DNA from 2 places in the Rahnella contaminans genome. Region 1 is predicted to be linked to the other one. Evidence: riboswitches for the same ligand, from Rfam matches in the RefSeq annotation. Region 1 holds a riboswitch; the other holds the start of a gene.

Region 1 (12,257 bases):
GAAATCGAAGAAATGCAGCTGAAACAGGCTAAGAAAGACCTGACTGAAGAGCTGCAAATTCTGGAAGCGGGCCTGTTTGCACGTATCCAGTCTGCGCTGGTTGCTGGCGGTGTTGAAGCTGACAAGCTGGGCAAATTGCCTCGCGACCGTTGGTTAGAACTGTCACTGACTGACGAAGACAAACAGAATCAGTTGGAACAGCTTGCTGAACAGTACGACGAACTGAAATCCGAGTTTGAGAAAAAACTCGAAGCTAAGCGTCGTAAAATCACTCAGGGCGATGATCTGGCACCAGGTGTGCTGAAAATTGTTAAAGTGTATTTGGCCGTTAAACGTCAAATCCAGCCTGGTGACAAGATGGCAGGCCGCCACGGTAACAAAGGTGTTATCTCCAAGATCAACCCGATCGAAGATATGCCTTACGATGAAAACGGGACTCCTGTTGATATCGTACTGAACCCGCTGGGCGTTCCATCTCGTATGAACATTGGTCAGATTTTGGAAACCCACCTGGGTATGGCCGCGAAAGGTATTGGTGAAAAAATCAATGCCATGCTGAAGAAACATGAAGAAGTTTCTAAGCTGCGCGAGTTCATCCAGCGTGCCTATGATCTGGGCGACGATGTACGTCAGAAAGTTGATCTGAACACCTTCACCGATGACGAAGTATTGCGTCTGGCTGAGAACCTGAAAAAAGGTATGCCAATCGCAACACCAGTCTTCGACGGTGCGAAGGAGACAGAGATCAAGCAACTGCTTGAAATGGGCGGAATCCCTACCTCTGGCCAGATCACACTGTTTGACGGCCGTACCGGCGAGCAATTTGAGCGTCAGGTTACCGTCGGCTACATGTACATGCTGAAACTGAACCACCTGGTTGACGATAAGATGCACGCGCGTTCTACCGGTTCTTACAGCCTTGTTACTCAGCAGCCGCTGGGTGGTAAAGCGCAGTTCGGTGGTCAGCGCTTCGGTGAGATGGAAGTGTGGGCACTGGAAGCATACGGTGCCGCTTATACCCTGCAGGAAATGCTGACTGTTAAGTCCGATGACGTTAACGGCCGTACTAAGATGTATAAAAACATCGTAGATGGCGATCATCGTATGGAACCAGGCATGCCGGAATCCTTCAACGTATTGTTGAAAGAAATCCGTTCTCTGGGTATCAACATCGAGCTGGAAGACGAGTAAGTACTCGAATTCGCACTGATCACAGGGGCACCTGCCTGTTAATCAATACAGACCAGGTGCCTAACAGGTCTAACCCGACGGGAGCCAATCCGTGAAAGACTTACTAAAGTTTCTGAAAGCGCAAACTAAGACCGAAGAGTTTGATGCGATCAAAATTGCTCTGGCATCGCCAGACATGATCCGTTCTTGGTCTTTTGGTGAAGTTAAGAAGCCAGAAACCATTAACTACCGTACGTTCAAACCAGAACGTGACGGCCTTTTCTGCGCCCGTATTTTCGGACCAGTAAAAGACTACGAATGCCTGTGCGGTAAGTACAAGCGTTTAAAACATCGCGGCGTGATTTGCGAGAAGTGCGGCGTTGAAGTGACCCAGACTAAAGTACGCCGTGAGCGTATGGGCCACATCGAACTGGCTTCCCCGACTGCACACATCTGGTTCCTGAAATCGCTGCCATCGCGCATCGGTTTGTTGCTGGATATGCCACTGCGTGACATCGAACGTGTTCTGTACTTCGAATCCTATGTGGTTATCGAAGGCGGCATGACTAACCTCGAAAAACGCCAGATCCTGACTGAAGAGCAGTATCTGGATGCGTTGGAAGAGTTTGGTGATGAGTTCGACGCGAAGATGGGTGCTGAAGCAATCCAGGCTCTGTTGAAAAACATGGATCTGGAAGCGGAATGCGAACAACTGCGTGAAGAGTTGAACGAAACCAACTCCGAAACCAAACGTAAGAAGCTGACCAAGCGTATCAAGCTGCTGGAAGCGTTCGTTCAGTCTGGTAACAAACCAGAGTGGATGATCCTGACCGTGCTGCCGGTGCTGCCACCAGACTTGCGTCCATTGGTTCCGTTGGACGGCGGCCGTTTCGCTACATCAGATCTGAACGATCTGTATCGTCGCGTTATCAACCGTAACAACCGTCTGAAACGCCTGCTGGATCTGGCTGCGCCAGACATCATCGTACGTAACGAAAAACGTATGCTGCAAGAAGCGGTAGATGCTTTGCTGGATAACGGCCGTCGCGGTCGTGCTATCACCGGCTCTAACAAGCGTCCGCTGAAATCTCTGGCAGACATGATTAAAGGTAAACAGGGTCGTTTCCGTCAGAACTTGCTGGGTAAACGTGTCGACTACTCTGGTCGTTCCGTTATCACCGTAGGTCCTTACCTGCGTCTGCACCAGTGTGGTCTGCCGAAGAAAATGGCACTGGAACTGTTCAAACCGTTCATCTACGGCAAGCTGGAACTGCGTGGCCTGGCCACCACCATCAAAGCCGCGAAGAAAATGGTTGAGCGCGAAGAAGCTGTCGTTTGGGATATCCTGGACGAAGTTATCCGCGAACACCCGGTACTGCTGAACCGTGCACCAACCCTGCACCGTTTGGGTATCCAGGCGTTTGAACCCGTTCTGATCGAAGGTAAAGCAATTCAGCTGCACCCGCTGGTTTGTGCGGCATATAACGCCGACTTCGATGGTGACCAGATGGCTGTTCACGTACCGTTGACGCTGGAAGCTCAGCTGGAAGCGCGTGCGTTGATGATGTCTACCAACAACATCCTGTCACCTGCGAACGGCGAGCCAATCATCGTTCCTTCTCAGGACGTTGTATTGGGTCTGTACTACATGACCCGTGACTGTGTTAACGCCAAAGGCGAAGGCATGGTTCTGACTGGTCCTAAAGAAGCTGAGCGTATTTACCGCGCCGGTTTGGCCTCTCTGCATGCGCGTGTGAAAGTGCGTATTACCGAAGAGATCAAAAATACCGAAGGCGAAGTTACGCATCAGACGTCGATTATCGACACGACTGTGGGTCGCGCCATCCTTTGGATGATCGTACCAAAAGGTCTGCCGTTCTCTATCGTCAACCAGCCTCTGGGCAAAAAAGCTATCTCCAAAATGCTGAACACCTGTTACCGCATTTTGGGCCTGAAGCCGACCGTTATTTTTGCTGACCAGATCATGTACACCGGTTTTGCTTACGCTGCCCGTTCAGGCGCGTCAGTAGGTATCGATGACATGGTAATCCCTGCGAAGAAAGCAGAGATCATCGAAGAAGCAGAAACCGAAGTTGCTGAAATTCAGGAGCAGTTCCAGTCTGGTCTGGTCACTGCTGGCGAACGCTATAACAAAGTGATCGACATCTGGGCTGCGGCCAACGAACGTGTTGCTAAGGCAATGATGGAAAACTTGTCTGTTGAAGACGTCGTCAACCGTGACGGTGTTGTTGAACAGCAGGTTTCCTTCAACAGCATCTTTATGATGGCCGACTCCGGTGCGCGTGGTTCCGCTGCACAGATTCGTCAGCTGGCCGGTATGCGTGGCCTGATGGCGAAACCAGATGGTTCCATCATTGAAACGCCAATCACCGCGAACTTCCGTGAAGGTCTGAACGTACTCCAGTACTTCATCTCTACTCACGGTGCTCGTAAAGGCTTGGCGGATACCGCACTGAAAACTGCGAACTCCGGTTATCTGACCCGTCGTCTGGTTGACGTGGCACAGGACCTGGTTGTGACCGAAGACGACTGTGGAACTCACGAAGGCATCATGATGACTCCGGTCATCGAAGGTGGCGACGTTAAAGAACCACTGCGCGAACGTGTACTGGGTCGTGTGACTGCAGAAGATATCCTTAAGCCGGGTACGGCGGATATTCTGGTTCCACGTAACACCCTGCTTCACGAGAAGACGTGTGATCTGTTAGAAGAGAACTCTGTCGACAGCGTGAAAGTACGTTCAGTCGTAAGTTGCGAAACTGACTTTGGTGTGTGTGCAAACTGCTACGGTCGCGACCTGGCACGTGGTCACATCATCAACAAAGGTGAAGCGATCGGTGTTATTGCAGCACAGTCCATCGGTGAGCCGGGTACTCAGCTGACGATGCGTACGTTCCACATCGGTGGTGCGGCATCTCGTGCGGCTGCTGAATCCAGCATCCAGGTGAAAAACACCGGTACCATTAAACTAAGCAACCACAAGCACGTTAGCAACTCTAACGGCAAACTGGTTATCACTTCCCGTAACACTGAGCTGAAATTGATCGACGAATTCGGTCGTACCAAAGAAAGCTATAAAGTGCCTTACGGTTCCGTGATGGGCAAAGGTGATGGCGCATCTGTTAACGGCGGCGAAACCGTTGCTAACTGGGATCCGCACACAATGCCAGTTATCAGTGAAGTGAGTGGTTTCATTCGCTTTGCCGATATGGTTGATACTCAGACCATTACCCGTCAGACAGATGACCTGACCGGTTTGTCCTCTCTGGTTGTTCTGGATTCTGCAGAACGTACTGGTAGCGGTAAAGACCTGCGTCCGGCACTGAAAATCGTTGATGCTAAAGGCGACGACGTATTGATCCCAGGTACTGATATGCCTGCTCAATACTTCCTGCCAGGTAAAGCGATCGTTCAGCTGGAAGATGGTACTCAGATTCACTCTGGTGACACCCTGGCGCGTATTCCTCAGGAATCCGGCGGTACCAAGGACATCACCGGTGGTCTGCCACGCGTTGCTGACCTGTTCGAAGCGCGTCGTCCGAAAGAGCCTGCAATCCTTGCTGAAATCAGCGGGATCATCTCCTTCGGTAAAGAAACCAAAGGCAAACGTCGTCTGGTAATTTCTCCGTTAGATGGCAGCGATGCTTACGAAGAAATGATTCCAAAATGGCGTCAGCTGAACGTGTTCGAAGGCGAAGTTGTGGAACGTGGTGACGTCGTATCCGACGGCCCTGAATCTCCACACGACATTCTGCGTCTTCGTGGTGTTCACGCGGTTACCCGCTACATCACCAACGAAGTGCAGGAAGTTTACCGTCTGCAAGGCGTTAAGATTAACGATAAACACATCGAAGTTATCGTTCGTCAGATGTTGCGTAAAGGCACCATCGTTAGCGCTGGTGGCACGGACTTCCTGGAAGGCGAGCAGGCAGAAATGTCTCGCGTTAAAATCGCTAACCGTCAGCTGGAAGCTGAAGGCAAAATCACGGCAACCTTTACCCGTGACCTGCTCGGTATCACCAAGGCATCCCTGGCGACCGAGTCCTTCATCTCTGCTGCATCGTTCCAGGAAACCACGCGCGTTCTTACCGAAGCGGCTGTTGCCGGTAAACGTGATGAACTGCGTGGCCTGAAAGAGAACGTTATCGTTGGCCGTCTGATCCCAGCCGGTACCGGTTACGCTTATCACCAGGATCGTGCACGCCGTAAAGCTCAGGGCGAAGTGCCAGTTGTACCGCAAGTCAGCGCGGACGAAGCAACGGCTAACCTGGCTGAACTGCTGAACGCAGGTTTCGGTAACAGCGACGATTAATCGTCTTCTGTCGAAACGCATAAAACCGCTCTTTCGGGAGCGGTTTTTTTTTGCCTGAAATAGGGGAGTTGATAATGCCAGGAAAGAGGAGCCGGAACAGGAAACTGGACGATAACCCGTTCCGGCTGGTTGGAAGCAGCACCGGGATGAATGGCGCTGGCCGGTTGCGATGATGCAGCGACAGCGGCACGGTAACCTGCCCGGCGTGCTGGCGCGAGAGGCAAAATCGCTTTATGGAATACGCATTCCTGAGAGATTATCGCGTTGCTGTCTGGCGACATTTTCCTGCGGCGTACGCCCCAAAAAACTGTCCCAGTCTTTCCACACGGGCTGCAATCCTGCTTGCGTTAATGCCGCAGCCACCCGCTGAGGTGAGCGGTTATCATGTGGCGCAAATTGTTCCAGTTCCGGATGATCGTCTGCGTAACCGCCCGGTTGAGTTTTGGATCCGGCGCTGACCGTGTTGATCGCCAGAGGAATGACATGATCGCGGAAATACGGTGACTCGCGTGTCGACAGGGAAAGCTCGACATCCGGCGACAACATCCGGAAAGCGCAAATCAGCTGCACCAGCTGGTTTTCCTCCAGCAACGAAGCCGGTTCGATTCCGCCTGTGCACGGGCGCAATCTCGGGAACGCCACCGAATAGCGGCTTTGCCAGTAAGTTTGTTGTAGATAAAGCAAATGCTCGGCCACCATATAACTGTCAGTTCGCCAGTTTCCGGAAAGCCCGAACAACGCGCCGAGTCCGATCTTATCGATTCCCGCGCGCCCCAGCCGGTCAGGGGTTTCCAGCCGCCAGAAGAAATCTTGTTTTTGCCCGCGCAGATGATGCAGCGCATAGGTCGGTGCGTGATAGGTTTCCTGATAAACCAGAACACCGTCCAGCCCCAGCGTTTTTAACTCGGCGTATTCTTCCTGAGGTAGCGGCTGCACTTCAATCATCAGTGAATCAAAATGACTGCGGATAGCCGGGAAATGTCGGCGGAAATAATCCATACCAACTTTCCCTTTATGCTCGCCCGTAACCAGCAACAGGTGTTTGAATCCCAGCGCGTTCAGCGCCTCACATTCAGCGATGATTTCCTCTTCATCCAGCGTCTTACGTTTGATTTTATTACTCATCGAGAAGCCGCAGTACGTGCACTCGTTGGCGCAAAGGTTGGAGAGATAAAGGGGGGCGAAGAAATTCACGGTATTGCCGAAACGCTGGCGCGTGAGCTGTTGCGCGCGCTGCGCCATTTCTTCAAGATACGGTAACGCGGCCGGAGAAATCAGTGCCATAAAACCATCACGGTCGATTTTGTTCCTGCTCAGCGCCCGCTCAACATCACTGGACGTTTTGCTGTTAATTCGCAGGGAAATATCGTCCCAGTCGAGCGTTGACCAGACATCGGTAAAGTTGCTCATAAGCTTGCCTGCGGGGAAGTCAGAAAACCGGTCAGCGGGCTGGATGCGCTGGCGTACCGTTGCCGTCCGCCTAATCCGCTTTGACGGGCAAGCACGCCCGCTTCAACGGCCAGCCGGAAAGCTGTCGCCATGGAAACCGGATCACGCGCAACGGCAATTGCCGTATTCACCAGCACGGCGTCCGCACCCATTTCCAGCGCCTCAGTGGCCTGACTGGGTGCGCCGATCCCGGCATCAACCACAACGGGCACGCGCGCCTGTTCGATAATAATTTGCAGAAACTCACGGGTTTGCAGCCCCTGATTAGAGCCTATCGGTGCGCCGAGCGGCATCACTGCCGCGCATCCGGCTTCTTCAAGACGCTTGCACAGCACCGGATCAGCACTGCAATAAGGCAAAACGACAAACCCCTGTTTCACTAGTATCTCTGCGGCTTTCAGGGTTTCGATGGCATCGGGCAGCAGGTATTTCATGTCCGGATGGATTTCCAGTTTGACCCAGTTTGTGCCCAGTGCTTCGCGGGCCAGCTGAGCGGCAAACACCGCTTCTTCTGCCGTTTTTGCCCCTGACGTATTGGGCAACAGGCGCACGCCAAGTTGCTGCAAAGGCGAAAGAATATCATCGCCGCCACGCCGCAGATCGACGCGTTTCATCGCCATCGTCACCAGCTCAGAGCCGGATGCTTCCAGTGCCAGTTGCATCAGCGCCGGACTGGCGAATTTTCCGGTTCCGGTAAAAAGGTGTGAGGTAAACGTAGCATCAGCAATTTTTAACATGTTTCATCCTCCGGCTATCGCCTGAAAGAGCAAAATCTCATCACCGTCTGCCAGCCAGTGTGCAGGCCAGTTATCGCGGGGGATAATGACCTGATTTACCGCCAGCGCTCTGCCCGCAGTGTTTAACGCCAGCTCATCGAGCAGAGCTAACAGCGGGAGCGGCTGACTGAACTGATGAGATTCATCATTGACCAGAATATTCACGCATAGCCTCCGCAGACGGTACAGGCAGATGATCGCGTGAGTTGCAGTGAACGCCAGTTCTGTGTTTTTCCGTCGAACAGCCGGAGTTTGCCGCTCAGTGTGCAAGGCAGCCCAGCCAGGATTTTCAGTGCTTCGAGCGCCTGTAATGTCCCGATGGTGCCCACTACCGGCCCGAGTACGCCGGATGTCCGGCAGTTACGTTGCACGGTTTCCTGATCCGGATACAAACAGGCATAACAACCGTGAGCGTAGGGTGCTTCAATCACCAGAAGCTGTCCGCTGAATCCGACGGCGCTGCCGCTGATTAGCGTTTTGCCTGCATCCACGCAGGCTTTATTGACGGCATGACGGGTCTCCATGTTGTCGCTGCAATCCAGAACGATATCGGCATTGGCCACCGCTTGTGTCAGCGCTTCACCCAACAGGCGTTCCGTAATGGCCACGGCTTCGCAAAGCGGATTCAGGCGCAACAGCTCACGCTTTGCCAAAGTGGCTTTGGGCTGATCGAGATCGGCTGTGCGGTAAAGGATTTGCCGCTGAAGATTGGTGATATGCAGCCGGTCGTCATCGGCCAGAAAAAGCGTGCCGACGCCCGCCGCCGCCAGATACAGGGCGGCAGGAGAACCGAGTCCGCCAAGTCCGACGATCAGCACCTTTGCCGCCTGTAACTTTTCTTGCGCCTGCGGGCCGAATTCCTCCAGCATCAGCTGACGGCTGTAACGCATAAAAGCCGCATCGTTAAGCATCTTCCGGCACCTTGCTGGCACACAAGGCCAGCAGTTCGGCGGTGGCTGCACGCCAGTCCGTGGCCTGCGTAATGGCGCTGACGACCGCAATGCTGCCGACGCCGCAGTCCAGAACCGACGGCGCGCGGTCAATGCTGATCCCGCCGATGGCCACTGTCGGAAAGCGGCCATCGAGTTGCTTAATGTGTCGGGTGAGTTCTTCCAGACCCTGTGGCGCCGACGGCATATCTTTGGTCTGCGTCGGGAAGATATGGCCCAGAGCGATGTATGAAGGATTCACGGAAACGGCGCGCGTCATTTCAGCCTCGTCATGCGTGGAAACGCCCAGTCGCAGACCGGCCTGACGAATTGCCGCAAGATCGGCTGTATCGAGATCTTCCTGGCCCAGATGTACGCCGTATGCATGATGCTTTACCGCCAGACGCCAGTAATCGTTTATGAACAGCCGCGCCTGATATTTTTTTCCCAGCGCGATGGCCTCGATAATTGCCGGTTCGACGTCTTCATCGGGTAAATCTTTCACCCGCAACTGAAGCGTTTTCACGCCTGCATCGAGCAGACGGGCGATCCATTCCACCGTATCGACAACCGGATATAAACCAAGGTGAAAAGGAACGGCGGGGAAGGGCTGAGCTGACTGATTCATTTGTTGATCTCCGTGGCAGGATGATAAAGCTCGCCGCCGCGTGAACGGAATTCAGCTGACATTTGTGCCATGCCGGATTCAACGAGTTCGATGGGCCGGGCTTTAGCTTCCAGCGCGGCGGCGTAATCGCGAACTTCCTGAGTGATTTTCATTGAGCAGAATTTCGGGCCGCACATCGAACAGAAGTGGGCGACTTTGCCGGATTCCTGCGGTAACGTTTCATCGTGGTAGGCGCGGGCAGTGGCCGGGTCCAGAGCCAGATTAAACTGATCTTCCCAGCGGAATTCGAAACGGGCTTTGGACATGGCGTTGTCGCGGATTTGCGCACCCGGATGGCCTTTGGCTAAATCGGCGGCATGTGCTGCAATTTTGTAGGTAATCAGACCCTGCTTAACGTCTTCTTTATTCGGCAGGCCGAGATGCTCTTTCGGTGTGACGTAACACAGCATGGCACAACCGAACCAGCCAATCATCGCAGCGCCAATACCGGACGTGAAGTGGTCATAACCGGGCGCAATGTCGGTCGTCAGCGGCCCGAGCGTATAGAACGGCGCTTCGTGGCAATGCTCGAGTTCTTCCGTCATATTGCGGCGGATCATCTGCATCGGCACATGCCCCGGCCCTTCGATCATCACCTGCACGTCATATTCCCAGGCGATTTTTGTCAGCTCGCCCAGCGTGTGCAATTCTGCAAACTGCGCTTCGTCGTTGGCGTCCTGAATCGAGCCGGGACGCAGACCGTCACCGAGAGAAAGCGAGACATCGTAAGCGGCGCAGATTTCGCAAATCTCCCGGAAATTTTCATACAGGAAGCTTTCGCGATGATGTGACAGACACCATTTCGCCATGATTGAGCCACCGCGCGAAACAATACCGGTCAGACGTTTGGCGGTCATCGGCACATAACGCAGCAACACGCCAGCGTGAATGGTGAAGTAATCCACACCTTGTTCCGCCTGCTCCAGCAGGGTGTCGCGGAACATTTCCCAGTTAAGGTCTTCGGCCACACCATTCACTTTTTCCAGCGCCTGATAAATCGGCACCGTACCGATCGGCACCGGGCTGTTACGCAGGATACATTCACGGGTTTCATGGATATAGCGGCCGGTGGAGAGATCCATCACCGTGTCCGCGCCCCAGCGCGTCGACCACACCAGTTTTTCAACTTCTTCTTCGATGGATGACGTCACCGCCGAGTTGCCGATATTGGCGTTCACCTTCACCAGAAAATTGCGGCCAATGATCATCGGCTCGGATTCCGGGTGATTGATGTTGGCGGGGATAATCGCGCGACCGGCGGCCACTTCCTGGCGAACAAATTCGGCGGTGATATTCGCGGGCAGGTGCGCCCCGAAGCTTTCACCGGGATGTTGCTGGCGCAGGACTTCTCCGCGGATCCGCTCACGCCCCATGTTTTCGCGAATAGCGATGAATTCCATCTCAGGGGTAATCATGCCCCGTCGCGCATAATGCAGCTGTGTGACATTTTTACCGGCAATGGCTTTTCGCGGGCGCGGAAGATGTTCGAAGCGTAAATGATCCAGCCCTTCGTCGGCCAGGCGCTGCTGAGTAAAACCGGAGCTGACTTGCGGAAGTTCTTCGGTATCGGCGCGTCCGGTTATCCAGCGGGCACGCAATTTTTCAAGACCGGTATGCACGTCGATGGTCGCAGACGGGTCGCCATACGGTCCGGCGGTGTCATAAACCGGAATCGCTTCGTTTTCTTCAAACTGCGGGTTGTCTTTTCCGCCGCCGACCAGCGTCGGGCTGAGCTGGATTTCACGCATAGGGACACGAATACCGGCGTTGTCGCCCTGAAGATAGATACGTCGGGAATTGGGAAAGGCTTCGCCCTGCAAGCTGTCGATAAATGACTGTGCCTGTGCGCGTTGTTCACGGCGGTTAGCGGGCTTTTTTTCGGATGTAACGGGTTTCTGGGTACTCGACATAGCAAATTCCTTGTGTTGTTTTCACGCCAAAAAGCGTGACAGAACGTAATGGAAAATTGCTTGTCTGGAGGTTTACGGCAGGAGTAAAAATGGGCGGTTGAACGCTGGCGGCCGTTTGCAGGCTGATGCCAAATCGCGCTAAACGCATAACATTACTCTTGTTCCCTTCGCGGGTACTAACCCGATCAGGTTCCGCGGATCCCGAATTAACGGTCTCAGCCTGGCATCATCTCCGCGAGGAAATTTTGCACGAGGCACTCCGACAAGAAGCCTCAATATAGGAGGCCGTTGTAAAAACTACAACCCTGAGCAGGGTTTTTATTGTGGCAACGTGTTGTGCAGAAGTAACACGTTACGCGGGTCTGGCAAGATGCTCTTCGTTTGCAGAAGGCAATTCTTTGCGACTTTCCGGATCAAAGGCCAGAATGATCAGTTGATCCTCAAGCTGAAAACGCGCATCCAATGCTTCACCCACATCGGATAATGCATAATGAAATGCGAAAGCATTGTCATCATCAATATCATTTTCGGTGTAACTGTCATGGAAAGCCATGATAGCTTCAGTATTGAGCTCGAGTGCAGGGTATATTTTCGCAGCCTGTAATTTTATCTCTGCACCTTCCACTTCATCGATGACCCGTTGATAAAGATGGAAATGACCGGCAGAAAGGTAATCCACCAGGTTATGGCAAAAGTTGTCCAGCGCTTTTTCATTCAGCGGTGTATGTTTTTCTTTATTGGGTTTCAGGCCGACCAGTGTGCAGTAAGACACCAGCAATTCTTTACGCGCGTGCAGCCATTGATCCACTAACTCATTACTGCCACCAACGCGTTGGGTCAGTCTTTCCAGACGATTTAGCATGGTTGACTCCGTGAGCGAGAAAAAAGTAACCAAAGGTTACTAATATGTAAATATCAACCCCAGATTGTCAGTCTCGTCGAGGTTATGCAACAACAATTATGGAATTACAGATCACAGAAGAACATACCGGCTGGTGGGTAATCAGCTATGAGGGCAAGCTG
Region 2 (12,257 bases), on a different contig from region 1:
GGGGCGATCGGCTTCTTCATAAGGCCGGATGTTAAGTGGGGATGTCAAAGCATAGTCTCCCTCAAAGCAAATTCTGTAAGAATGTCTATCGCATCCATGATGTGTGATGCGATAGTAATGCTTTATATTACATATAAGATTTTAATTATTGAATGGATTACTCCACATCGGTCCGTAAATTTTAAACGAGAATGTCGCCTCTGCACTTTTGTTATCAATATATGCCTGGCCTCCCTCATATTGTTTGGTATTTAATTCTTCAGGACCATATATTGTGCCATTATACATAGGGTAGGGATTGGGTTTTTTATAAGCATACCAGGTAATTGCATTACCATGTGTGCTGTCAGGGGATGATAATCTAAGTATATATCGTGAACCTTTAATTAAAGGCGTTGATTTGAAATTAAATTCTAACCAGGCGTTATCACTAATCTTACTTATATTAATTTTGCTTTTAGCTATTATAGTGCCTGATTGATCTGCTATCTCCAGAGACAGTGTGCCTGTATTTTTCCTTGCATAAGTTGCGAGATTAAGATCAACCCTCTCCACCGAATTGTACTGTGCAATGAAATCTTGCTCAAAATCATTCTCTTTTGTGAGTTCGCCGAGAACAGAATTGATATTGGTTTGCCCAAAGTAGGGGTGGATAATTTTAATGACTGAAGGATAGAATGCCGGATAAAATGATAATAAAGTTGTGCATGATATTAACAGGCCTAGGAGGATTTTGATAATGTTGTTTTTAATACACTGAAGAGCTAAGGCGTAAATGATAACCATAGCAGGTAAGAAACCAAAAAAATATCGAGCCTGCATCGCTCCAGTATATCCCGTTTTAACATTTAAACTATGTATAGTCAAGAAGTAGAAAAGCATAAAGAGTGTGAAAGATATCAAACTTAATGCAATAAATCGCCATTGTGGCGAGTGTTCTTTTATTTTCTTATAAATTACCGTGAAAGATAAAATTGGCAGTAAGCTTAAGGTCAGCCCAAGGAGTTGTCTTCTTATGTTCCAGTCATCGAATGTTTTGTGGCCATATGGTGTTAATAAAGTGCTTAGATTTGACTGATAAAAAGCAGCGAGGTACTCCATTTTTGTAAAGCGCGGGGCATCAGGATAAGCGGCGTGGAACCAATCGCTTGGATCTCCCTGAGGAGCTGGGAAAAACTTGCCATAGGTGACATGCATATAAAGATAATAACCCAAGACACATAACATTGAAAGAAGTATGTAAATAAAGTCCAGGCATTTTAATTGTCGAAATTTTATGATCAGTTTTTTGTTTTCAATGATGCAGAATACAAAAAGAATACAAACAACAGACAAAGCCCCGGTCGCCTTCGTCAGAGAAACGATAACACCTCCTGCTAATATATAATGGAGTGTTTTTCTGACAGAATAATCATTATAGTAAAGACTAAGTCCATAAAAAGTTAGCGCACACCCTAAAATCATCAGTGGATCATTATTTATTGAAGCACTAAGCAGGACAAACATGGGTATACTAATAAGCACAAATGTTGAAAGAATTATAGATTCATTATTTACTTTAAAAGAGTGAAGGCTTTTGAAAATGAATAGTAACGTAAGTGATGATATGAAAAAATTAATAATACGTAAAGTTTTATAAAGAGACGAACTGAGTAAGATGGCTATCTTATCTATAATACCCGCGAGCACATAATAAAGAGCGGGATGTTCAAGCCTGTTTAATTTTATAGAGTTGTATGTTTTCCCGCCTGCATAATCAGGAAATCCATTTTTGGCGACATCGAGAACATACCCGAGATGCGGATTTTCATCAGGAAAAGAGCCTAAACTCGAGTTTAAATAATACCCTGAGCAAAGTATCAAAAAAATCACAATAATGATTATGGCCATTTTATTATTATTCAACAGGCTCATGACTTTTATCCTTCTTGATATTTGATAGGGTATGTGCATAAAAATAGAAGATGACATCGCCGATAACTGTGACAAAACGGCCCAGTACCACAGCTATTAATAATTCAGATTCTGGGATAATAGATTGCAGGAAAAAAACGATAACCAACTCTCTTATACCCACTCCTGCTGGTGCCCCAGGAGTGACTAAACCGGCGAGCCATGCAATGGTATAAGTACCAAATATATAGATATAATGGCTTGGTTGAATCGGATCCTTGAATGATATCTCTGTTAAAATAAAGGTAAATATTATTGCTGAAATAGATAAAAATAGTAGTTGTAATAAGAATGCATATGATAGTTGTTTGCTAAAAAATATTTTTATGACAATGAAGGTCACGATGATGCTTAACGCCGTTAATATTATACCTGCAAATTGTGATACGGTTGGTAAGATCAGGGGAATGATTAAAAATATAGAGGTGCTCCCCGCTAATGCTATTAATACTAATTCATACACATTGGATTTTAGAACTCTTTTTGAAGGATACCCGGCAGCCATGGCAATAGCCTGCCTGCCTGCGATATGAAAAATATTACCGGGAATATATTTTGCCAATTGAGATATGCCGTACGTTTTGATTGCCCATTTTTTTTTGACTGAAATCCCGAAGTGACGCAATATATCTTTCCATGCGACAGCAAGCAATAAATTTATCATGCCATAGGATATAGCCATTACCGCAATTAATATCCAAGATGAAAATGGTAAAAATCCAATATGAGCCTTTTGCCAATAACTCTGTAAGCGCGCCACGACAAATATGACACCAATTATTGCTAACCCACTCCCCAGTAGATTCAGCACGATATTAATCGTGGTTTTATTGATTTTTAACGCTGGCGACATAAAATCATTGTCCATGGTAATGGGTTTTTCACTTCTACAATAATGAAGTGTTTTTCAACTAGTTTAATGAATGATTTTTTTGACCAGTGTTGCAAGTGCCCGGGGGTGTTTCCCAGGTCTGTGACATATTTGCCGCGGGCAAGGTTGAGTGCCCGCCATATAGGTTCTCTGGGAACACTTAATATAACATAATTTTCTGCGACTCTTTTTATGGCCTTTAATCCTGCTTCAGGATCTTCCAGGTGCTCAAGCACCTCGCAGCAGACAATCAAGTCGGCAGAATCTTCACTTTTATTGAGGTCATAAATACTTCTTGTTTTAAATAATGAAGGTTGAACTTGCGCATAGTTGGAGTTTTCTTGTGCGATATTTATAACTTGCTGTGAAAAATCACATCCTCTCGCATCAATCCCTTCTTTATTCCATTTTAGTACCCAATACCCTTCACCACATCCTACTTCATGGATCGTTTTAGGAGAAACAGTTGCGACAAACCCTGAAAGAGAATTCTCGAAACCTTTCATCATCCTACGTACTATTGGATTTTTAGATGCATATTTATCATAATTATTGCCAACAACAATACCATTTTCGGTTTTTCCACCAGCGATTTTTATGGTCATCATTTTTCCTATTTCAATAATATTCTATTTTTTATGGATTTCTTTTTCAAAATGAGGATTTTTAGTGCTCAAGCATTGAGAATCTCTATTATACGACTGTGCAGTTTTAAATCGTAAATCTTCTAGCAGTTTCCTGTTCGCTGAAAGTAAATCTGCAACGAATGCAATCAGTAATGTCTGAAATCCCATGCCTAATAATATGGAGGCTAAAATTAAAGATTGTATATTTCCTGAACCATCTCCCGTAAGGTATTTTATTAAGAAACGCACTCCGATCAAGAATCCAATGATGAAAAGTGTCAGGCCAATTGTCCCAAAAAATCTGAACGGACGATAGATAACAAATATCCTTACAATTGTAATTACACTTCTTTTGATATATGAGAATGTACTCTTAACCAGTCGCGAGGGGCGTAAATCTTCATTTACCCTGATAGGAACAGATGTTATAGATATATTTTTCTGCCCGGCCTGGATAATGGTTTCCAGTGTGTAAGTATAATCACTAAAGACTATGAGTTTTTGAGCCGTTTCGCGATTTATTGCACGAAAACCGCTTGGCGCATCTGGAATGTCTGTTTTACTGGCCGTTCGCACGACCCAACTTCCCATTTTTTGAAGTAATTTTTTTAGTGGAGAAAAATGCTCAATAGCTTGAATTGGCCTTTCCCCAATGACAAATTCTGCCTGAGAAGCCAATATGGGGGCAACTAATTTGGGAATATCATCAGCATTATATTGGTTATCTGCATCGGTGTTGACGATGACGTCAGCACCGAGTTTCAAACAAGCATCAATGCCTGTCATGAAGGCGTAAGCCAAGCCCTTGTTTGTTTTATGCTTGATGATGTGATCCACACCATTATTTTTGGCCACTTCAGCGGTGTTATCCAGGCTACCATCATCAATGATGAGCCATTCCACGCAATCAAAACCCTCCACATGCCTTGGTAGCGAATTTAGCGCAATAGCTAAAGTCTCACTTTCGTTAAAACAAGGTATTTGTATGATTAATTTCAAACCACATTCCTCTGCTATTTCGGATTCAGAATATCAATAAAATGAATGCAATTAATTTAATAATTCATAAAACTTATATTTTACAGGACATATGTGAAATCAGCTTATGCCAGTTACAGATTAGCAGAAGAATCATATTTATCTAAAAAATACCTCTTAAAGAAGGAGGGTATAGTCATGACTGTATTCACTGCGTTAAATCAACCATGGTGGAATAGGCTGGACTTAGATGTCAGTGATTTTTGTATCAATTGATGATTGATCTTCTGCCCGTCGCCACCAATAATGCTTCCTTGACTCGGGGTGCCGCTCTTGCAAAAGAACGGCTGAGATTTTACCCGTACCACCTGATCTGGATAATGCCAGCGTAGGGAAGTCAGGTATCTCTCCCGATACCGCCTTCTTTAGCGCCGGTGGGGAGAACTATGAATACCCGACCTTCCGTGTTTCCCGGCGCAACATCCGCCGCTTCTTTACGACAACTTCGTGCCTCCGCGCCGCTGGTTCACTGTCTGACCAACGATGTGGTGCAATCCTTTACGGCCAATGTTCTGCTGGCGCTCGGTGCCTCACCGGCAATGGTGACTGACCCGGCCGAAGCCGCGCAGTTCAGCGCGGTGGCCGATGCCTTACTGGTGAATGTCGGCACGCTGACCCGTCCTCATGCTGAGGCGATGCTGGCAGCGATTCACGCAGCAAATCAGGCCGGAAAACCCTGGGCGCTGGATCCGGTTGCCGTCGGCGGCCTGAGCTGGCGCACGGAGTTTTGCCTTGAACTCATCAAACTTACACCCGCCGCCATCCGCGGAAACGCCTCTGAAATCCGTGCGCTTAGCGGCCTGAGTGCGTCCGGGCGTGGCGTAGACAGCGGCGATGATTCGCTGTCTGCCTTACCGGCTGCACAGCAACTGGCGCTGGAAACCGGCGCGGTGGTGGCTGTCACCGGTGAAACTGATTACGTCACCGACGGCGAACGCAGCTGGTCTGTTCCCGGCGGACATCTGATGATGACCCGCATCGTCGGCACCGGCTGTTCGTTATCAGCGGTTGTTGCGGCGTTTGCCGCATTGCCCGGCAAACGTCTGGATAACGTTGCCGCGGCATGTCGCGTCATGTCTTGTGCCGGTGAGCGTGCCTGCGCAGTGGTGAAAGGGCCGGGCAGCTTCACGCCAGAGTTTCTCGATAACCTGTATTTGATGCGCGAAGAGTGGCTGAACGGGGAAAAAATCGGATGAAAAGAGTCAATGCCCTGACCATAGCAGGTACTGACCCGAGCGGCGGCGCGGGGATCCAGGCAGATCTCAAAACCTTCTCGGCGCTCGGCGCGTATGGCACGAGCGTTATCACGGCGCTGGTGGCGCAAAATACCCGTGGCGTGCAGTCTGTTTACAACATTGAGCCGGATTTCGTGGCCGCGCAGCTCGATTCCGTACTCAGCGACGTGCGAATCGACAGCACTAAAATCGGCATGCTGGCGAACAGCCAGATTGTTGAAGCGGTCGCTGAAAGGCTTAAGTATTATCAGCCGCCTTTTGTGGTGCTTGATACCGTCATGCTGGCAAAAAGTGGCGATCCGCTGCTGTTGCCGGAGGCCGTTGATGCCGTGCGCCGTTTGCTGATTCCGCAGGTTTCAATTATTACCCCCAACCTGCCGGAAGCCGCTGCGTTACTGGAATGCCCGGTGGCGCTGACTGAAGCAGAAATGCGTGAACAGGGCGAAGCGTTACTGGCGATGGGATGTGAAGCGGTGCTGATGAAAGGCGGTCATCTGAGTGATGAAGAAAGCCCGGACTGGTTGTTTATGACCGGTTCACGCGAGCGGTTTACCGCACCGCGCGTGAATACCCGGCACACGCACGGAACGGGGTGTACATTATCGGCCGCGCTGGCGGCACTGCGACCGCGGCATAACAACTGGGCCGATACCGTACGCGAAGCAAAAGAATATCTCCAGCAGGCACTGATGCAGGCCGACTCACTGGAAGTCGGCCACGGCATCGGGCCTGTGCATCATTTCCACCGCTGGTGGTAAAACCGCTCAGGCGCGGCGCTGGGTTTCGCTCAGCGCCTCTTCTGCCTGGTGATACATCGTCAGCGCCTGTTGCAGATGCACGGCGTCAAACGGGTTTAGCGGGTAGAATTTCGCTTCTTTGCGCGGTCGCAGCATTATACGGATCTTCGTGGCCGAAACACGCTCAAACCGGTAGCTGGCAATATCCTGATTTTCCTCATCTTTCCACGACAGCAACAGCGCCGCGTGCTCACCGGTACGACGCCCGATAAACTGTTCGTGCAGCCACAATCCTTCGCATTCACCGTCTTTTTGCAGCTTCTTGCCGCTGAACCACGCGGATTCTGCCTGCATCAGCAGCGACTGTGGCGTGATTTCTTCACGCAGCTTGCGCCACAGTGGCTGGTTATTCTCCATCTGCCAGCAAGCCATGCCGAGATAATCATTCAGCTCACGCCAGTCGCTTTCCAGCTGCTCTTTCAGCTCAGGTTCCTGAATATGCATAAACTGTTGCAGACCGGTAGCCTGTTCACCCAGCTTGTTGTAAGCAATTACGGTCATGGTACGTGGCTTGCGGCGAAACGTAATCCATAGCAGAAATTTGGGAATGCGGAAGGTAATGGCCTGAATGGTCAGTTTATAGCGGTTGCCGCGTGACATGACAATTCCGTTAGACGTCCCGCGTTTGTCCTGATAATTCCTCACCAGTACCACACTGTTCTGACCCATCCAGCCCGTGACGTAGTGCTCTTTTTCGCTTTCAGCCACGTCCAGATCGCGCACGACCTGGCTGATTTTCTCGACATCGAGCTGCGATAAGGACAGCGACTGATCTGCGCTGTAGTAGCTTTTTTTCAGGGGGGATGCAGAAGGCATAAAAGTATCCACGATATTAATGTGGTTTACAGCTTACACCAAGTTGTCATACAAATTTTGGGGCTACGCCGCAAAACGGGCATCTTTTTCGGATTACGTTAACCATGATGACGAAATTTTCCGAGGCGTCTCGTATTACACCGTCTGAATACAAGGAAAAGTTTATGGATAAGCCCGTTCAGTGAACACCACGCGAGCTAGATCTGGTGGATATGCGCGTTGGCTATTTGAGATATTGTGAAGAGAACTACAGCAGTCTGGATGACGATAAACTTGGCGCATTTGGTCCGCCGGAAGCCTTCTACCATCCGCAGAAGGACTGGACCAAACTTCCCTGAAACGCGTTGTACCCCGCCCGCTGGCATTGCGCTAAAACGCGGGGAAAACTGTTTTGCCAGATCTATTCCGCATCAAACCAGTCGCTGTTTTGCTCAGCAATGGGCGTGATGGTGGAAATCATCTCCTGCAAATGAATGCGGATGGCTTTTTCGGCCGCGTCCGGATCGTGCGCTTTCAGTCCGTCAAAAATGGCGTAGTGCTGCGCGATGAGATTTTCCGGCGGCGACACTTTACTGAGCGTCAGAAACCGTACGCGATCCATCGTGGCTTTAATGTGCTCGACGGTTTCCCACGCCAGGCGGCAGTCAATAATCTGCGCGATGGTGCGGTGAAATTCATCGTCGAGTAACAGGAATTCCTGTGTTTGCTGGCTTTTTGCCGCCAGCGTCTGCCGTTCAAGATTGTGCTCCAGCAGCGCGAGATCTTTATCCGTCGCGACCATGGCGGCGCGGCGGACGACGGCGGTTTCAACGGCTTCACGAATAAAACGGCCGTCGGCCACCCGTTTGGAAGAAATTTTCATCACGTAAGTGCCGCGCTGTGGCAGAACCTGTACCAGCCCGGCTTCAGCCAGTTTGATAAAGGCTTCGCGAACCGGCTGGCGGGAAACATTAAAACGCGTGGAAATTTCTTTCTCCGACAGGAACGCCCCCGGTGCGATGGCACAGGTGACAATGTCCTGACGCAAGGTGCGGTAAATCTGCTGATTTACCGGCACATTACTGAGAAATTCAAAGGAGTCTGTCATGGGCTAAATTTGTCTTCAGAATCAGGAGAAGATAATACTAACATGAGTTTTCTCAGGATTTTGAGATTGTTAGCGCAAGGTTTTATCAAATTATTGGGAATTAATATGCTCGCGGCAATAGAGTTTTTTATAGGCCGCTGGCGTAATCCCCAGCAGCTTGCGAAAAACCCGACGAAAATAGGCCACGTCGTTAAACCCCGTCTGCCGGGCAACATCCGCAACATTGCCGGTATTACTCAGCAGTAGTTTTTCGGCCGCGGCAACCCGTTGTTTATGCAACGCATCCGTCAGCGTCATCTGAAATGTCAGGCGGAAAACCCGCCCGAGATAATCAGCGTTGCAGTGTAATCGGTCTGCCAGCTCAGAGGTCCCGAGCGGCAGATGATACTGGGTGGTAATCAGCTCACGTGCCTTGTACGCCAGCGCGACACCCGGACCGCCGGGTTCCAGATTTTCAGGCCAGGCGCGGGAGACTTCCTGCAACAATAAAATCAGAAACAGCTCCAGCGAATTTCCGCCGCGCTCCTGCTCATATAAAAATAATCTGAACAGGGTTAACAATGTTTCGGTGTCTCTGACTTTGCAGTGTTGTGGAATATCCAGCTGTAAAGAGGGATTAATTTGCTGTGATTTAATTATTGTCGTATTTTTCACAATATCAAAGTGCAGCCAATAAAACTTTAACTCAGGATCAAACGTCGTCACGCCTTTATGTTCCCTGCCGGGAAATAACAGTAAACTTTCTCCTTCATGTAAATCAAAACGGGTATTTTCTTCCTGAAGGGAGAGTGTGCCACGCACAACGTAAATCAGCTCGTGCGAACTGAGTTGCCGGGTCGGATGTGTCCCCATTCCGCGGGAAATAAACAAACCGCCATTCTGAACTTTAACCGGATAATTAACGGGAAATGAAAGCATTTCAGGCACTCATCGGGCAGGTCATGCCTGACATTAGCACAGCGGACGCGCTCTGCCAGCAGGCAGACTGGAGGGTTTGATCTGCTTCACAGATTCTGTCTGTGAGTCGGAATTGTCCCGTTTAACTACTTTATCCTCCTCTTGTTGGTTTGAGAGCCCTGTGCCAGATTGAAGGCGTACCTTATTTATCGCCCGACTGATATTCAATTTCAGCCTTATTTAACACGTTCCTGAAGCTTATAAATAACGATATAAAAGCGAGGAAAATACAATGCCAACCGATTCTATAAATACCGGCTCATCGCCGGTACGAGGCACTGACGTCATTGTGTCTGCAAACACCAAACTTTCGGTCAGTGAGAAAATTGGCTATGGATTAGGTGATGCCGGAGGCACGATAATTACCTGTCTCATTGGCAGTTTTCTCACCTTTTTCTATACCGACGTATTCGGGCTGACGCCTGCTATTGTCGGCACACTGTTTATTTCACTGCGCGTCATTGATGCAATTTCCGATCCGTTAATGGGGGTTCTGGCCGACCGGACGCAAAGCCGCTGGGGCCGTTTTCGCCCGTGGCAGTTGTGGATTGCGCTGCCGATCGGTGTGGTCGGTTTCCTGACGTTTACGGTGCCGGGTTTCAGTGGTGACGCCAAAATTGCCTATGCGTTTTTCACCTATTTTCTGTTATCCATTTCTTACACCGCGATTAACGTGCCGTATTGCGCTCTGATCAACACCATGACGACGGATCACCGCGAGGTGATGTCCTGTCAGTCCTGGCGCTTTGTCTTGTGCGGTGTGGCAGGTTTTCTGGTGTCGGTCGGATTGCCATGGCTGGTGCAGGTACTGGGAAAAGGCAATGCGGCGGTGGGTTATCAGCAGGGCGTAGGTTTGCTGTGTGCGGTTGCCGTGGTGATGTTCCTGTGGTGCTTCTTTGCCGTGCGGGAACGCCTGCCGCTGGCGCTGCTCGGGCAGTTCAGCGTCCGTGAACACATTCGCGGAATGCTGAAAAATGACCAGCTTTTGCTGGTATTGCTGATGTCTTTCCTGCTGATCAACGTGTTCAATCTGCGCGGCGGCGGTTATATGTACTTCATCACGTACGTGCTGAAAGGCGGCGCAGGTTACGCCTCGATGTTCTTCGGTATGGTGACGCTGGCGTCGATTCTCGGGGCGGTGATCGTCAATCAACTGACAAAGTTCATCGACAGCGTGCGTCTCTACATGCTGACCAATCTGGTGCTGGCGGTGTTTTCCCTGCTGTTGTGGTTCGTGCCAGTGGGCGAACAGTGGCAGACCCTCTGGCTGGGCATCATTTTCGGCCATTGCGTCATTCTTGGCTTTACGCTGCCGCTGCACTTTTCCCTGATGGCGTTTGCCGACGACTACGGCCACTGGAAAAACGGCATCCGTTCTTCCGGCATGAACTTCGCCTTCAACCTTTTCTTCATCAAACTTGCGTGGGCATCCAGCGCCGGGATCATCAGCCTGGTCTTCGTGCTGGTTTCTTATCAGGCCGGTGCAGATCACCAGACCGCAGCCTCGCTCGGCGGTATCACACTTCTCGAAACCCTGCTGCCTGCGGCAATGCATTTGCTGCTGGCGGGCACTCTGATTTTCTGCAAGCTCAACAACACATTGCTGACGCGCATGTCGCGTGAGCTGGCGGCCAAAATTTAAATGACAATAACGATTCAGGAGGTTGTATGTCTTTTTCTCCGGTTGATTCTTTAGAAGTGCCTTTGCACAAGGTGAATATTTCCGATGCGTTCTGGCTGGAATACCAGCGTCTGGTGAAAGATGTGGTCGTGCCGTATCAGTGGAAAGCGTTGAACGATGAAGTGGCGGATGCGGAGCCGAGCCACGCCATTGAAAATTTCCGTATCGCGGCAGGGCAGAGCGATGGCGAATTTTATGGGATGGTTTTTCAGGACAGCGATGTCGCTAAATGGCTGGAAGCCGTGGGCTATTTGCTGGCGAAAACGCCGGATCCGGAGCTTGAAGAAACCGCTGACCGCGTCATTGAGCTGGTCGGTGCGGTGCAGCAACCGGACGGTTATCTGAATACCTATTTCACGGTTAAGGAGCCGCAGCAGCGCTGGACAAATCTGGCGGAATGTCACGAGCTTTACTGCGCCGGACATCTGATTGAAGCAGGCGTCGCCTACGCGCAGGCCACCGGAAAAACGCGTTTGCTGGAAATCGTGTGTAAGCTTGCCGACCATATTGGTGACGTTTTCGGGCCGGGCGAGAAGCAGCTGCACGGCTATCCCGGTCACCCGGAAATCGAGCTGGCATTGATGCGTTTATACGAAGAAACCGGCGAAACGCGCTATCTCGAACTCACGCGTTATTTCGTCGAACAGCGCGGTGTACAGCCGCATTTCTACGATATCGAGTATGAAAAACGCGGCAGAACGTCGCACTGGAATACCTACGGTCCGGCGTGGATGGTGAAGGATAAAGCCTACAGCCAGGCACATTTGCCGGTGGCGTTGCAGACCACGGCCATCGGGCATGCCGTGCGGTTTGTGTATTTATACGCTGGCGTCGCGCATCTGGCGCGGCTGAGTCAGGATCAGGAAAAACGCGAAGTCTGTCAGCGCTTATGGGAAAACATGACGCAGCGGCAGATGTACATCACCGGTTCTATCGGTTCGCAAAGCAGCGGCGAAGCGTTTTCATCGGATTATGATTTGCCTAACGATACGGCGTATACCGAAACCTGCGCGTCGATTGGCCTGATGATGTTTGCCAACCGCATGTTGCAGCTCGACGCCGACAGCCGTTACGGCGATGTCATGGAGCGCGCGCTTTACAACACGGTGCTTGCCGGCATGGCGCTCGATGGCAAACATTTCTTCTACGTCAATCCACTGGAAGTCCACCCGAAAAGCATTCCCTTCAACCATATT

Evidence for each region. A riboswitch is a leader RNA that binds a small molecule or an ion and turns the genes downstream of it on or off. The one in region 1 is predicted to bind thiamine pyrophosphate.
Region 2: it holds a riboswitch for thiamine pyrophosphate, as region 1 does, so the genes downstream of both, thiM (hydroxyethylthiazole kinase) here and thiC (phosphomethylpyrimidine synthase ThiC) in region 1, are expected to answer to the same signal.

Annotation. Positions count from the first base shown of each region.
Region 1 is NZ_JAADJS010000011.1:7,923-20,179, reverse strand. Features, by position in the region: gene rpoB (DNA-directed RNA polymerase subunit beta) at 1-1,191, shown strand, start outside; gene rpoC (DNA-directed RNA polymerase subunit beta') at 1,283-5,503, shown strand; gene thiH (2-iminoacetate synthase ThiH) at 5,735-6,913, opposite strand; gene GW579_RS23620 (thiazole synthase) at 6,910-7,689, opposite strand; gene thiS (sulfur carrier protein ThiS) at 7,693-7,893, opposite strand; gene GW579_RS23610 (HesA/MoeB/ThiF family protein) at 7,890-8,639, opposite strand; gene thiE (thiamine phosphate synthase) at 8,632-9,285, opposite strand; gene thiC (phosphomethylpyrimidine synthase ThiC) at 9,282-11,234, opposite strand; TPP riboswitch at 11,380-11,506, opposite strand; gene rsd (sigma D regulator) at 11,587-12,096, opposite strand; gene nudC (NAD(+) diphosphatase) at 12,195-12,257, shown strand, end outside.
Region 2 is NZ_JAADJS010000001.1:1,859,376-1,871,632, reverse strand. Features, by position in the region: gene GW579_RS08295 (GNAT family N-acetyltransferase) at 1-48, opposite strand, end outside; gene GW579_RS08290 (ArnT family glycosyltransferase) at 142-1,914, opposite strand; gene GW579_RS08285 (hypothetical protein) at 1,898-2,806, opposite strand; gene GW579_RS08280 (class I SAM-dependent methyltransferase) at 2,791-3,432, opposite strand; gene GW579_RS08275 (glycosyltransferase family 2 protein) at 3,454-4,449, opposite strand; TPP riboswitch at 4,739-4,840, shown strand; gene thiM (hydroxyethylthiazole kinase) at 4,875-5,684, shown strand; gene thiD (bifunctional hydroxymethylpyrimidine kinase/phosphomethylpyrimidine kinase) at 5,681-6,481, shown strand; gene GW579_RS08260 (hypothetical protein) at 6,488-7,336, opposite strand; gene GW579_RS23885 (hypothetical protein) at 7,549-7,674, shown strand; gene GW579_RS08255 (GntR family transcriptional regulator) at 7,737-8,423, opposite strand; gene GW579_RS08250 (helix-turn-helix domain-containing protein) at 8,514-9,341, opposite strand; gene GW579_RS08245 (MFS transporter) at 9,613-11,022, shown strand; gene GW579_RS08240 (glycoside hydrolase family 127 protein) at 11,049-12,257, shown strand, end outside.